One region of the Labrenzia sp. PHM005 genome, then DNA from elsewhere that is predicted to be linked to it. Evidence: predicted binding sites of a transcription regulator. Region 1 holds the regulator's gene; each other region holds the start of a gene.

Region 1 (3,080 bases):
TCCGGCAGTATGAACGGCCACCTCACCGACGGTACTGTCAAAATCAATGCTGCCAAGAATGCCGTGCGAAACCTCGTCGGTCAGATCCCTGACAGCGTGCGGCTGTCCTTTCGCGCCTATGGACACCAGCACCACCGCAGCAAACACAATTGCACTGACACACAGATGCTGGTTCCTTTCGGCCGCGCGCCAGATGTTCGCGCCGGTGTGGTGAACACATCGGATGGTCTAAAAGCCCAAGGCTATACGCCCATTACCCATGTTCTTGGATTGGCCGCCGACGACCTGAAACCGGAAAACGGCAAGCGGGCCATCGTTCTCGTCTCAGACGGCAAGGAAACCTGCGAAGGCGATCCCTGCCTGCTTGCCAAGAAACTAGCGGAAGCCGATACGGATCTGACCATCCATACAGTTGGCTTTGGTGTCGATCCGCAGGCGCGGCTGCAGTTGCAATGCATCGCGGATGCCGCCCGTGGCACCTACTATGACGCCAACTCTGCCGTGGACCTTGCGAAAACCATGGAAGAGGCGGTAGAGGCTACCGCTGAGCCGGAAATCCAGGATGAAGTGATCACAATCACCCTTCCCGAGGCGCAGGAAGGAACGCTGGAAATCATCGCCCCCTATTTCAACGAAGTGGTTGATGCCGAAACGGGCGAGCAGGTTGCCGTGCTCACAGATAGCACCCCGTCCAAAGTTCTCCCGGCTGGGATCTACAACATCAAATTCGGCAAGACCCAATGGCTGAAAAGCGTTGCTGTTCGAGCCGATGAAACCACAACAATAGAACCGGGCCGGCTCAGGGTCGAAGGCCCCTATTTCAATGATGTCCTGGATCCAGAAACCGGGGAGATTATAGAAAAAGCCACCAAGCATCACGCTGACTTCCCACTTTTGGCAGGCCTATATGATGTGGCCTTCGGCAAAGCCCTTTGGAAGAATGTTGTTGTCAACGAAGGTGAGACGACTGTTCTGAATCCGGGCCGCCTGAAAATCAAAAACCCTTACTTCCATGATGTTCTGGATCCGGCGACCGGTCAGGCTTTGCTGAAGCTGACGAAGTCAAATGACGAACTTCCCCTCCCGCCTGGTACCTATGACGTGCGGTTTGGCAAAAAACTCTGGCGCGGCATCAAATTGACCGAAGGCGAAACCGTGACATTGGATCCGGCCCTGGTTCGTATGGCGGAGCCCTATTTTAACCGGATCCTGGATCAGGATACGGGTGAAGAAGTGGAGAAATTCACCCGGGACCGGACGACGATCCCGTTAGCGCCGGGCACCTACACTGTCATGTTCGGCAAAGCCGCCTGGAAAGACTTCACGGTTGAAGCTGGTGATGATCTGCGGATCAATCCGGGCCGCATCAAAATCGAAGGCAAGAAGTTTTACATCAAGGTTTTCGATGAAGCCGGGACGGAAGTCATAAAGCTGACTGAGGGCACCAACGATATTCCGTTTCCGCCGGGCAAATACAGGCTCGATGTCGGCGGACAAGAAGTACCGGTGACACTGATCGAAGGCAAACGGCTTGTACTGAAACTTCAGTAAGTTTCATTGCCTGCAAAAGACGGAGGCCTGCCGCAAGTTCCGGCAGGCCTCTACAATTATCTTAGGCAGCAGCAAATTGGTCGTTGAAGGAATAACCCGCACCGCGCACGGTGCGGATCGGGTCCTTGGCTTTGCCCTTGTTCAGCGCCTTGCGCAACCGGCCGACATGTACATCGACAGTCCGCTCATCCACATAGACATCGTGGCCCCAAACGCCATCAAGCAGCTGCTCGCGCGAGAACACCCGCCCGGGGGACGTCATCAAAAACTCTAGAAGACGGAATTCGGTCGGCCCGAGGTGAATTTCCTTGGTGCTGCGGCGAACCCGGTGTGTTTCGCGGTCAAGCTCAATATCGCCGGACCGAAGCATCGTAGAAACCACTTCCGGGCTCGCCCGGCGCAAGATCGCCCGGACACGGGCCATCAGCTCGGGAACGGAAAACGGTTTGACGACGTAGTCATCAGCGCCTGTTGAAAGCCCTCGGATGCGCTCGGCTTCTTCCCCACGTGCCGTCAGCATGATGACCGGCAGACGTTCAGTATCTTCACGGGCGCGCAGCCGCCGACACAGCTCGATGCCGGAAAGACCCGGCAGCATCCAATCCAGCAACAGGAGATCGGGCTGGCTTTCGCGCAGGCGGATTTCTGCTTCATCACCGCGGACACAAGTCTCCACGGCATAACCTTCAGCTTCCAGATTGTATCGCAACAGAAGGCTTAGCGGTTCTTCGTCTTCGACGATGAGCACCTTCGGCATGAATTCTCGCTCCAATTCCACCAGCCGGCGCTTTACGCCGGCCTCAACTTCTGCAGTGCAGCCACCTAAAGGCCACCCCGCTTCAACCGTTAAACGGCTCCAGTTTCGTCAATCTTGGTCCGCTCTTCCGGCAAACGCTCACCTGTCACCATGAAGTAGACGTTTTCGGCAATGTTGGTGGCATGATCACCGATGCGCTCAATGTTCTTTGCGCAGAACAGGAGATGGACGCATTCGGTGATGACCCGCGGGTCTTCCATCATGTAGGTGAGCAGTTCGCGAAACAGCGACGTATAGATCGCATCGACTTCGGCATCGGCTTCCTGAACCTGACGCGCCGCCTCAGCGTCGCGCCGGGTGTAGGCATCGAGCACCTTCTTCAGTTGGCTCAGCGCCAATTCCGTCATGTGCTCAACACCGATTGCCAGCTTCTTACTCTGAAGATCGCTATCAATGGCGATTGCACGTTTTGCGACGTTTTTGGCAAGATCGCCAACGCGTTCCAGATCATGGGCAATTCGGCTTGCCGCGGTGATTTCGCGCAAGTCCTGCCCCATCGGCTGACGCCGCACGATCATGGCAATCAGATCTTCTTCAACGTCCTGATGCAGGGAATCCAACCGGGCATCTTCGGAAACCACTTTCCTGGCCAAGTCGGTATCTCCGGAAACCAAAGCTGAGACTGCATCGGCAAACGCTTTTTCTGCAAGCCCGCCCATTTCGGCAATCCGGCCGGCCATGGCGTTCAATTCGTCATCATAGGCCGTGACTA
Region 2 (3,080 bases), 860 kb from region 1:
TTGCCCTGATGAATTGGCCCAAAATCGAGCCCGTGTACCGCAAAACCGGACTTTGCAGTTTCAACATCCTCCACTTGGAATACCAGTTTGACCAGCGTCTGTCCGGCTTTCCGGCCCTTGGCCAACGGGTGCAGCAGAAGATCGCATCCCGCATCAGGTGCCTTTAATTCGATGAGGCCACCGGCGGCCGGAAGAGCGGTATAGCCGAAGTGGCGGCAATAGAAATCCGCTACATCTTTCACGCTGCGGACATAGAGTGTCAGGCGATTGAGGAGGTGTGGCGCGTGCAACTCCAAGGTGTGTCTGCGCAAGGCATCAGGGAGTGCAAGCGCCTTTGAAAGTTCGCGGAAAACAAAAACAGAAAGGGTGTTAGTTTCCACTAACACCCCCCTGTTCAGGTCAAGTTTTCCGAACTTATGGAGCTGCCGGAGCCGCACCAAAGGTTCATCTTGATCTCAACGCGACGATGGTAATCGGATGAAAACCTCCGCCTGCAAACCATCAAAACCCCGGAAGGTCCGAAAGCCTGCGCCAACAAAACAGATAACCCGCTGCTCGTCAGAGTGCCGGGGCGCTGTCTGCGGAGCGCTCCGCATCTAGCGCATTCTGGGTGCCTCACAGCCGGTCCGCGAAAGCCGATAAATCGACCCCTTGGGACTGTGCCCAGACAGCGATGGCAACGACCGAAGGTTCTGGTTGGCGGTCCGGAACCGGCTGGTGCCGTGCTGTTGAAAGTGAGTTCAACACAGGTTTTTGCCGCTGTCGAATCGACCCTGTTAACCAATGTGACTTCCGGGGAAAGTTCAAAAGTGTGTCCAAAACACGCGGAAAACGGCGCTTTCTAGGTGACTGTTTTCCCTTAGGGAATTGCAATGCAAGTTAAGATTTCATTTGCCTGCAAAATAATAGGTCAGCGATACTTCTCTATAAAACCATCAATCGGCAGGTTGCGGAAATCGGGAAGCCGCTCTTTGAGCTGGTCGTGGCTCCAGTCCCACCAGGCGATTTCTAAAAGCGCTTCTTCCTGTTTTTCGGTGAACCGGCGCTTGATCGGTTTGGCCGGAACACCGCCAACGATTGTGTAGGGCGGGACATCCTTGGCCACCACAGCCCCGGCAGCGACGATCGCACCCGTGCCGATGGTGACGCCCGCCAGCACCGTCACATTGTGGCCGATCCAGACATCGTGGCCAATGGTGACCCAATCGTCCTTGCGCCACTGGAAGAAGTCCTGGTCGTCGTCACCGAGCCCGTAAGCGGCGGCACGGTAGGTGAAATGATGCTGGGAGGCGCGCCAGGTGGCGTGGTTGCCAGGATTGAGGCGCACCCGCCGCGCAATCGAACAGAACTTGCCGATGGTTGACCAGACCACATCCCCTTCCTGAACGATGTAGGAATAGTCGTCCATCTGGCTTTCGCGCATTTCGGTCAGCCCACCGACTTCCGTCCATTTTCCGAGCTCACAGTTTTGGACAATTGCATCCGGATGAATATTGGGTGCTTCAGTAAGGTCGGGTTTTTGGTGTGGTGCGGACATGGTTTGTTCCATTTATTTATGACAGGCGCAGATGGATAGCCTTGGTCACATCACGAAGCGTGACGCTTTGATGACGTATCCATGAATTCTTGGACTTTTCCTCAGTTTCAGATAGCGCCAGGCGCCCTGACTAGTATTTCAGCGCAGAAACACGCTTCTCGGGCTTTGTTCTTCTGTTGCAACCAAGATTTACCAAGCTTTGCAGAACCCACTGAGGAAGCAGGATAATCAGGCGCGTTCCGAGCGCTCGGCATGTTCCGGAAGGCTTTTGTCATTGAAATGTCACTGTTTCTTCAAGGGACTGACAAGGAGCTGTCATCTCGCTGTAATGGCGTGATGGCTCTTGTCCGGCAGCAATACGAACAAACACGGACAGGGCTGCTGCGTGATTCACTTTCAGAACGTCACCAAGACTTTCGGGTCCCGGACTGCGGTCAATAAGGTCTCTTTCAACATCGACAAACCGCAGATGGTTGGCATCATCGGCCGGTCAGGTGCGGGCAAATCGACCCTTCTCAGAATGATCAACCGGCTGACCCCGGCAACGTCGGGACAGATCCTGTTCAACGACCGGGATATTCTGAGCCTGAAGGGCGGTATGATGCGCCGCTGGCAGCGCGACTGCGCCATGGTGTTTCAGCAGTTCAATTTGGTTCCGCGCCTTGATGTCGTGACCAATGTCATGCTCGGCCGCCTAAATGGCCATGGCACGTTGAAAAGCCTCTTCAACATCTTCGGTCAGGACGATGTCAACAGCGCGCTTTCCGCGCTCGACCGTCTTGGCATTGCCCAGGAAGCGACCAAACGGGCCGAGGAACTCTCCGGTGGCCAGCAGCAACGCGTTGCGATTGCGCGAGCGCTGATGCAGGACCCGCACATGATCCTGGCGGACGAACCAATTGCCTCGCTCGATCCGATGAACGCCAAGATCGTCATGGATGCCCTGCGCGAAATCCACGAACGCGACAACAAGATCGTCATCTGCAACCTCCATACGCTCGACACGGCCCGCAGCTATTGCGACCGCGTGATCGGCATGCGCGATGGCTTCATTGTTTTTGATGGGGCGCCAGAAGCCCTGACCACAGATGTCGCCCGCGAGATTTATGGCGCGGATGAAAGTTTCAACGAGGCGGCAACATCAACCGCCATCGATGCCGGTCAAACCGGCGCAACAGAACCCGCCGGTGTGATGGCTCCGGCGGCAGCTGCGGTTTAACCGCCAGCTTCCAAGTCAATCGTCATCGACAGTGAACTCTTAGGGGAATGTCCCAAATGAAACTGGTTTCCAAAGTTGCTGCGCTTGCTGCAGTCAGCATGATCGCTCTGAACGCAACAGCTGCTGTTGCTGAAGAAATCTCCGAATTCCGTATCGGCATCCTCGGCGGTGAAAACGCGTCCGACCGTCTGCGCGCTTACTCTTGCCTTGAAGAAAAGACCGCTGACCTGCTCGGCGTTCCGGTCAAGCTCTTCGCACCGGCTGACTACAACGGTGTGATCGAAGGCCTGCTCGGCGGTAACCTCGACATGGCTTGGCTCGGTG
Region 3 (3,080 bases), 2.1 Mb from region 1:
CCCCATGTCGATCAGCGCGAGATTTTCCCGTGCCTGAGCCACTTCCTCATCTGTGCCCTGACGGCCGTAAGTCATGAAGAAATACATGATCTTCGACTTGATGCTGTCGTCCAGTTCCGGACGCCAGGCCATCGGATCAGATGCAATCAGCGGGGAGCGCCAGATTTCCTTAAGCTCCGCAAAGAGCTCCGGCTTTGCGTTTTTCAGGCGGGAATACATGCCGGTGGAAGATGCAACAGCTGCATCAACCTGTTGGGTTGCAACCGAAATCAAGTTGGTTTCGTGGTTGGCGTTGCGAAGGGTCTTGAAACAGTCCTTCGGATTCACGCCTTCCTTGGCAAAGATGAACGTCGACGGAACCAGGAACCCTGATGTGGAGTTCGGGTCACCTATGCCGAAGTTGAGGTCTTTGCCGCACTTCATGACATCTTCGTATGTGAGGCCAGAGTCCTTGTGCGTCACCATGACAGACCAGTAGCCACGATCGCCGGTTGCTTCCGTGGTCTGAGCAAAGATTTCAGCCCCCGCACGGTCAACCGCAACCATTGCGGATTTGTTGCCGTACCAGACAACATCGACCTTATCGAAACGCATGCCTTCAATCACACCGGCATAATCGGCTGCGAAAAACGGCTTCACCGGCATGCCGAGGGACGCTTCCATGGCTTCCAGGAACGGGCCCCACTTTTCGCGTTGGGCGGAGCTGGACTCGGTGGACAAGATGCCAAAGAACAGTTCTTCCGGTTTTTCACGCTCGGCCAGGGCCGGGCCACTCAAACCAACCATGATCGCCGCGGACGCAGCAATGCGAGCAAACAATTTCATCACGATGTCTCCCCTAAAGGGTTTCAGGCCGTCGCCGGGATTGGCGCGGTCCCGAAGTCTTCGGCGTCCGGCAGCACAAGTTCTTCGCTGGCCTCGCCGTAGATTTCACGCAAAAACTGGGTCGTCAGAGCATGGCTCGGCCCATCGTAGACAATCTGGCCGGCCCGCATCGCAATGGTCCGCTGGCAATAGCGGCGCGCATATTCAACCTGATGCAAAGACACGACGACCGTAGTGCCGTCTTCCTCATTGAGGCGGGACAATATACCCATCACACGCTTCGCAGAGGCTGGATCTAGGGAGGCGATCGGCTCATCGGCCAGGATCACCTTGGCACCTTGGACAATTGTGCGGGCGATTGCCGCGCGTTGCTGCTGCCCGCCTGACAGGGTTGAGGCTCTTTGGCGGGCTTTCGCTTCAATCCCGACGCGTTGAAGTGCGCGCATGGCCAGCTGCTTTTCTTCATTTGAAAAGAAACCAAAAACCCCGCGCCAAACCGGCACCTTGCCAAGCAGTCCGGCCAAAACATTGGTCAGAACGCTGAGACGCGGCACCAGGTTGAACTGCTGAAACACAACGCCGATTCCGGTTCTGGTGGCCGCAATGTTCTTTGAGACTGCACCGCTTTTTTGAACCGTTTTCCCGTTGACGGTGACCGTACAGCAATCCCGGTCCTTGTCGCCGGCAACAAGGCCTGAAATGTGCCGGATTAAGGTGGATTTTCCAGATCCTGAGGCGCCAATCAGCGCGACGAATTCACCTTCCGACACCGTCAGACTGACACCGTCAAGTGCCTGAACACCGCCGCGAAACGTTTTGGACAGTCGCTGTACTGAGATTGCAGTCATCCAGGCCTCCTCGGTTGCGAGCGTCGTAGCAAACCGGACGGGTGGCTGAATGAAGGATTGGTGTCATTCTGATGAAATCTGCAGTTCGGGAACTATGATCGTTAAAGAGCGGAAAAGGGAAACGAGTGTGCTTCCTTGCCAATAAACGAAAGGCCCCCAAGAGGAGGCCTTCGTTTCAAAATGACTTTGCCAAGGTATCAGTAGCAAACCTGACGGTAACCGACGACGACATAGCGGCGTTGATATGGATTCCAGCGGCGGACGGCCTGGTTGCGGCAACGGACAGGCGCATAATAGCGCGGCTGTGCCTGGCTTGCGATGATTGCGCCAGCTGCAAGACCAATAATCGCGCCGGCTGCAACAGCTCCCGCGCGGTTGCCGGCGTGGGCTTGGCTCGGCGCAAGGGATACGGCAGCGGTGGCCAATGTCGCGGTGGTTACGGCGGCAATTGCGAATTTCTTGAACATGACTTCTCCTCCTCAACTGAACGCCGGATCTCAACCGGCCGATAATAAGAAACTACCAGCGCTTGTTATCCGGCGGCGTGACCCGCATCACGAAAGTCAGTTTTCCAAAAAATCGAATTTTTGCCTTACTGAACACTCTAGACCGAGCTTGCAATTTACAACCGCACTCCGCCGGTATAGAGCCTTGTGCAACAGGCCAAAGGCCACGCGACAGTTTTAATCGACAGGCAGATTTATGAGCGAGTTCAAGTCAGAGTTTTTGCAGGTTTTGTCCGAACGCGGGTTCATCCATCAGATCTCGGATCCTCAAGGCTTGGATGAGCTGTGCGCCAAGGAAACGGTGACTGCCTATATCGGCTTTGACTGCACCGCGCCGAGCCTGCACGCCGGGTCGCTTGTCCCGATCATGATGCTGCACTGGTTCCAGAAGACCGGCCACCGGCCGATTGCCCTGATGGGCGGCGGCACCACCCGGGTTGGCGATCCGTCCGGCAAGGACGAAAGCCGCAAGATCCTGACACCGGACCTGATTGAAGAAAACAAGGCGGGTATTCGCAAGGTTTTTGAAAAACTGCTGACATTTGGCGACGGGCCGAACGATGCCCTGATGATGGACAATGCCGACTGGCTTCTGTCCCTGAATTACGTCGACTTCCTGCGCGAAATCGGCCGGCATTTTTCCGTCAACCAGATGATCCAGCGCGATAGCGTCCGCCTGCGCCTTGAGCGCGAGCAGAATCTGTCGTTCCTGGAGTTCAACTACATGCTGCTGCAGGGTTACGATTATCTGGAGATTTACCGGCGGACCGGATGCCGGTTGCAGATGGGCGGGTCCGACCAATGGGGCAACATTCTGTCCGGCACCGACCTTGTTCGCCGTCTGGAAGAAACTTCTGCCTTTGCCCTCACCTCTCCGCTTCTGACGACCGCATCCGGTGCC
Region 4 (3,080 bases), 1.8 Mb from region 1:
GCTACTACGGCGACCGGATTGGTTGCACCGACGTCTCCTTCGATCTTTGGCCTGGCGAAGTGCTGGCCATTGTCGGAGAGAGCGGTTCTGGCAAGACCACGCTTTTGAACTGCCTGTCGACACGACTTGCACCCACCGCAGGCGCCATTGAATACCGCATGCGCGACGGGTCGATGCGCAATCTCTATCAGCTCTCGGAAGCGGAACGACGCTTGCTGATGCGCACCGACTGGGGATTTGTGCATCAGAATGCCGCCGACGGCCTGCGCATGAACGTCTCGGCTGGTGCCAATGTCGGCGAGCGGCTGATGGCGGTCGGCGACCGGCACTACGGCAAGATCCGCGAGACGGCAGATGATTGGCTGGGGCGGGTAGAGATCGCCAGCGACCGGATCGACGATGATCCGCGCTCGTTCTCAGGCGGCATGCGGCAACGGCTGCAGATTGCCCGAAATCTCGTAACCCATCCGCGGCTGGTCTTCATGGACGAACCGACCGGCGGTCTGGACGTTTCGGTCCAGGCCCGGTTGCTCGATCTTCTGCGCCGTCTAGTCGCTGATCTCGGGCTATCGGTCGTCATCGTCACCCACGATCTGGCAGTTGCCCGTCTGCTGTCGCACCGGATCATGGTGATGCGCCACGGCCGGGTGATTGAAGCGGGATTGACCGATCAGGTTCTGGACGATCCGCGCGAGCCTTACACCCAGTTGCTTGTCTCCTCCATTTTGCAGGTCTGATCATGCCAGTGCGTCTTTATCTGAACAGTGTCGGCAAGTCCTTCACCATGCACCTTCAGGGCGGCACGGTGATCCCGGTTGTCGAAAGCGTCGAGTTTTCTGTCGAGGCCGGCGAATGCGTGGTCCTTGGCGGTCCCTCCGGAGCGGGCAAGAGCTCGATCCTGAAAATGATCTACGGCAACTACCGCTGCGATCAGGGCCAGATCCTGGTGACTGTTGGCGAGGAGATCATCAACGTTGCAGATGCGGAGCCGCGCCAGGTCTTGCGGCTGCGGGAAAACACAATCGGCTATGTCAGCCAGTTCCTGCGCACGATCCCGCGCGTTTCTGCCGAGGAAGTGGTCGCCGAACCATTGGTGGCCCAAGGCACCAGCGAAGCAGAAGGGCTCGATACGGCGCGCAGCCTTCTCTCCCTGCTGAATGTCCCCGAAAGGCTCTGGAAATTGCCACCGGCTACCTTTTCCGGCGGCGAACAGCAGCGGGTCAACATTGCCCGGGGTTTCATCGCGCACTATCCGATCCTGCTTCTGGATGAGCCGACGGCCTCTCTCGATGCGGCCAACCGTGCTGTTGTGGTCCGCCTGGTGGAAGAGAAGAAGGCCAAGGGCGTTGCCATGGTCGGTATCCTGCACGACCAGGATGTGCGTGAAGAAATTGCAGACCGCATCATCGATGTCACCAGCTTTAGCGCCGAGGCCGCGGCTTGATGATCTTGGAACGCGGAAAACCAACAAAGGACATCTGCTCCCTCTCCCACGGGGAGAGCGCCGGGGTAAGGGGGAGTTACGAGCGTGTCTCCCCCTTACCCGGTCTTTTCGGCAACTTCTCTCAGTGGGAAAGGCTATTTGGAGACGCATTAATCTAATGAGCGCCTCCAAAAGACTTGCTGGTGCGAACAGAATGTCACAGAACAGTCATCCCTCCCCGGTAAGGCCTTCGCTCTGGCTTTGCCCCTCTTGATCCAAGATTTCAACCATGCGCTACGCCATCTATTTTGCCGCTGACGCCGACACTCCGTTGATGCAACTGGGCACCACCTGGTTGGGGCGCGATCCCTTTTCTGGAACCTCCGTCCAACAACCCAATGTGGACGGCCTGGATCCGGCGCGCTTTGCCGACTTGACGACAAGCCCGCGGCGGTATGGATTTCATGGCACGCTCAAGGCACCTTTCTCTCTTGCGGAAAGCGCGACTGAGGATGCACTGTTCGCGGCCTGTACCAGCTTTGCACAAATGATCGCTCCGTTCGATCTGAAAGGTCTCAGTGTTAATCGGCTGGGCAAATTCCTGGCACTGACGCCGGGTCAGACCGAACCGGACCTTGAGGCCTTTGCGTCTTTATGCGTGCGCCACTTCGACCCCTTTCGCGCACCCTTAAACGCTGAAGATCTGGACCGGCGGCGCCAGGCCAATCTTACCCCGAAACAGGACGCTTATGTCGAAGACTGGGGCTATCCTTACATCTTCGACGAATTCCGTTTCCACATGACGCTTTCCAACAAACTGGAAAACGAAGCGGAGACAGAAACGATGGCGTTGGGTGCTAAATCCCATTTTTCAGCGGTCACCAATTCGGCCCTCATGTGCCGCCACTTCGGCCTTTATGTCGAACCGGAGCGCGGCGCTCCGTTTGACGTCCATCGCATTTTTGAACTGACAGGCTCGGAGAGCCCGATCACAGCGCTTAAAATGGCGCTGGCAAACCCCAATGAGGAAGTCTCATGAGCACGCATCCGAAACTCTTCAAAAATGCCCGGCTGGTTTTGGCTGAAGACGTGACCAGCGGCTCGCTGACCGTCGACCAGGATGGTCTGATTGCTGACATTGGCTCTCCGTCCGAGACCGCGGGCCACGACTGTGAAGGCGACTTTCTGCTGCCGGGACTGATCGAGCTGCACACCGATCACCTGGAAACACATTATGCGCCGCGGCCAAAGGTGCGCTGGAATCCGGTTGCTGCGGTTCAGGCTCATGATGCCCAGATTGCCTGTGCCGGCATTACCACCGTTTTTGATGCATTGCGGGTTGGTATGGATGACGATGACCCGTCCACGGACACCCTGAAAGTCGCCGACATGCGTGCACTTGCCGATGCAGTTGAAACCGGTCAGGACGAACATCGCCTGCGGGCGGATCACTACATCCACCTGCGCTGCGAGGTTTCTGCACCGGATGTTATCCGGGCCTTTGAATATTTCGACGGTGACGACCGCGTGCGCCTCATCTCGCTGATGGATCACACACCGGGTCAGCGCCAGTTCGTTTCGCTCGATTCTTACATCAGTTACTACAAAGGCAAGCGCGGCTTTAACGATGAGCAAATGGCCGAGTTCATCGAGCAAC

Evidence for each region. Region 1 encodes PhoB, which activates phosphate uptake and scavenging genes when phosphate is short. Its sites were predicted from a motif close to TGTCATNNANCTGTCAT; they were not measured.
Region 2: a site for PhoB is predicted at 1,597-1,613, ahead of FJ695_RS21610 (DapH/DapD/GlmU-related protein). Genes of this name have one in related genera too.
Region 3: a site for PhoB is predicted at 1,723-1,739, ahead of phnC (phosphonate ABC transporter ATP-binding protein). Genes of this name have one in related genera too.
Region 4: a site for PhoB is predicted at 1,639-1,655, ahead of FJ695_RS05825 (DUF1045 domain-containing protein). Genes of this name have one in related genera too.

Annotation. Positions count from the first base shown of each region.
Region 1 covers NZ_CP041191.1:5,639,795-5,642,874, forward strand. Annotated here, with positions in the region: gene FJ695_RS25485 (VWA domain-containing protein) at 1-1,551, shown strand, start outside; gene phoB (phosphate regulon transcriptional regulator PhoB) at 1,613-2,308, opposite strand; gene phoU (phosphate signaling complex protein PhoU) at 2,398-3,080, opposite strand, start outside.
Region 2 covers NZ_CP041191.1:4,777,673-4,780,752, reverse strand. Annotated here, with positions in the region: gene FJ695_RS21615 (VOC family protein) at 1-380, opposite strand, end outside; gene FJ695_RS21610 (DapH/DapD/GlmU-related protein) at 911-1,537, opposite strand; gene phnC (phosphonate ABC transporter ATP-binding protein) at 1,923-2,756, shown strand; gene phnD (phosphonate ABC transporter substrate-binding protein) at 2,813-3,080, shown strand, end outside.
Region 3 covers NZ_CP041191.1:3,503,632-3,506,711, reverse strand. Annotated here, with positions in the region: gene phnD (phosphonate ABC transporter substrate-binding protein) at 1-825, opposite strand, end outside; gene phnC (phosphonate ABC transporter ATP-binding protein) at 849-1,673, opposite strand; gene FJ695_RS15870 (tyrosyl-tRNA synthetase) at 1,871-2,140, opposite strand; gene tyrS (tyrosine--tRNA ligase) at 2,376-3,080, shown strand, end outside.
Region 4 covers NZ_CP041191.1:1,299,429-1,302,508, reverse strand. Annotated here, with positions in the region: gene phnK (phosphonate C-P lyase system protein PhnK) at 1-737, shown strand, start outside; gene phnL (phosphonate C-P lyase system protein PhnL) at 740-1,444, shown strand; gene FJ695_RS05825 (DUF1045 domain-containing protein) at 1,713-2,462, shown strand; gene FJ695_RS05820 (alpha-D-ribose 1-methylphosphonate 5-triphosphate diphosphatase) at 2,459-3,080, shown strand, end outside.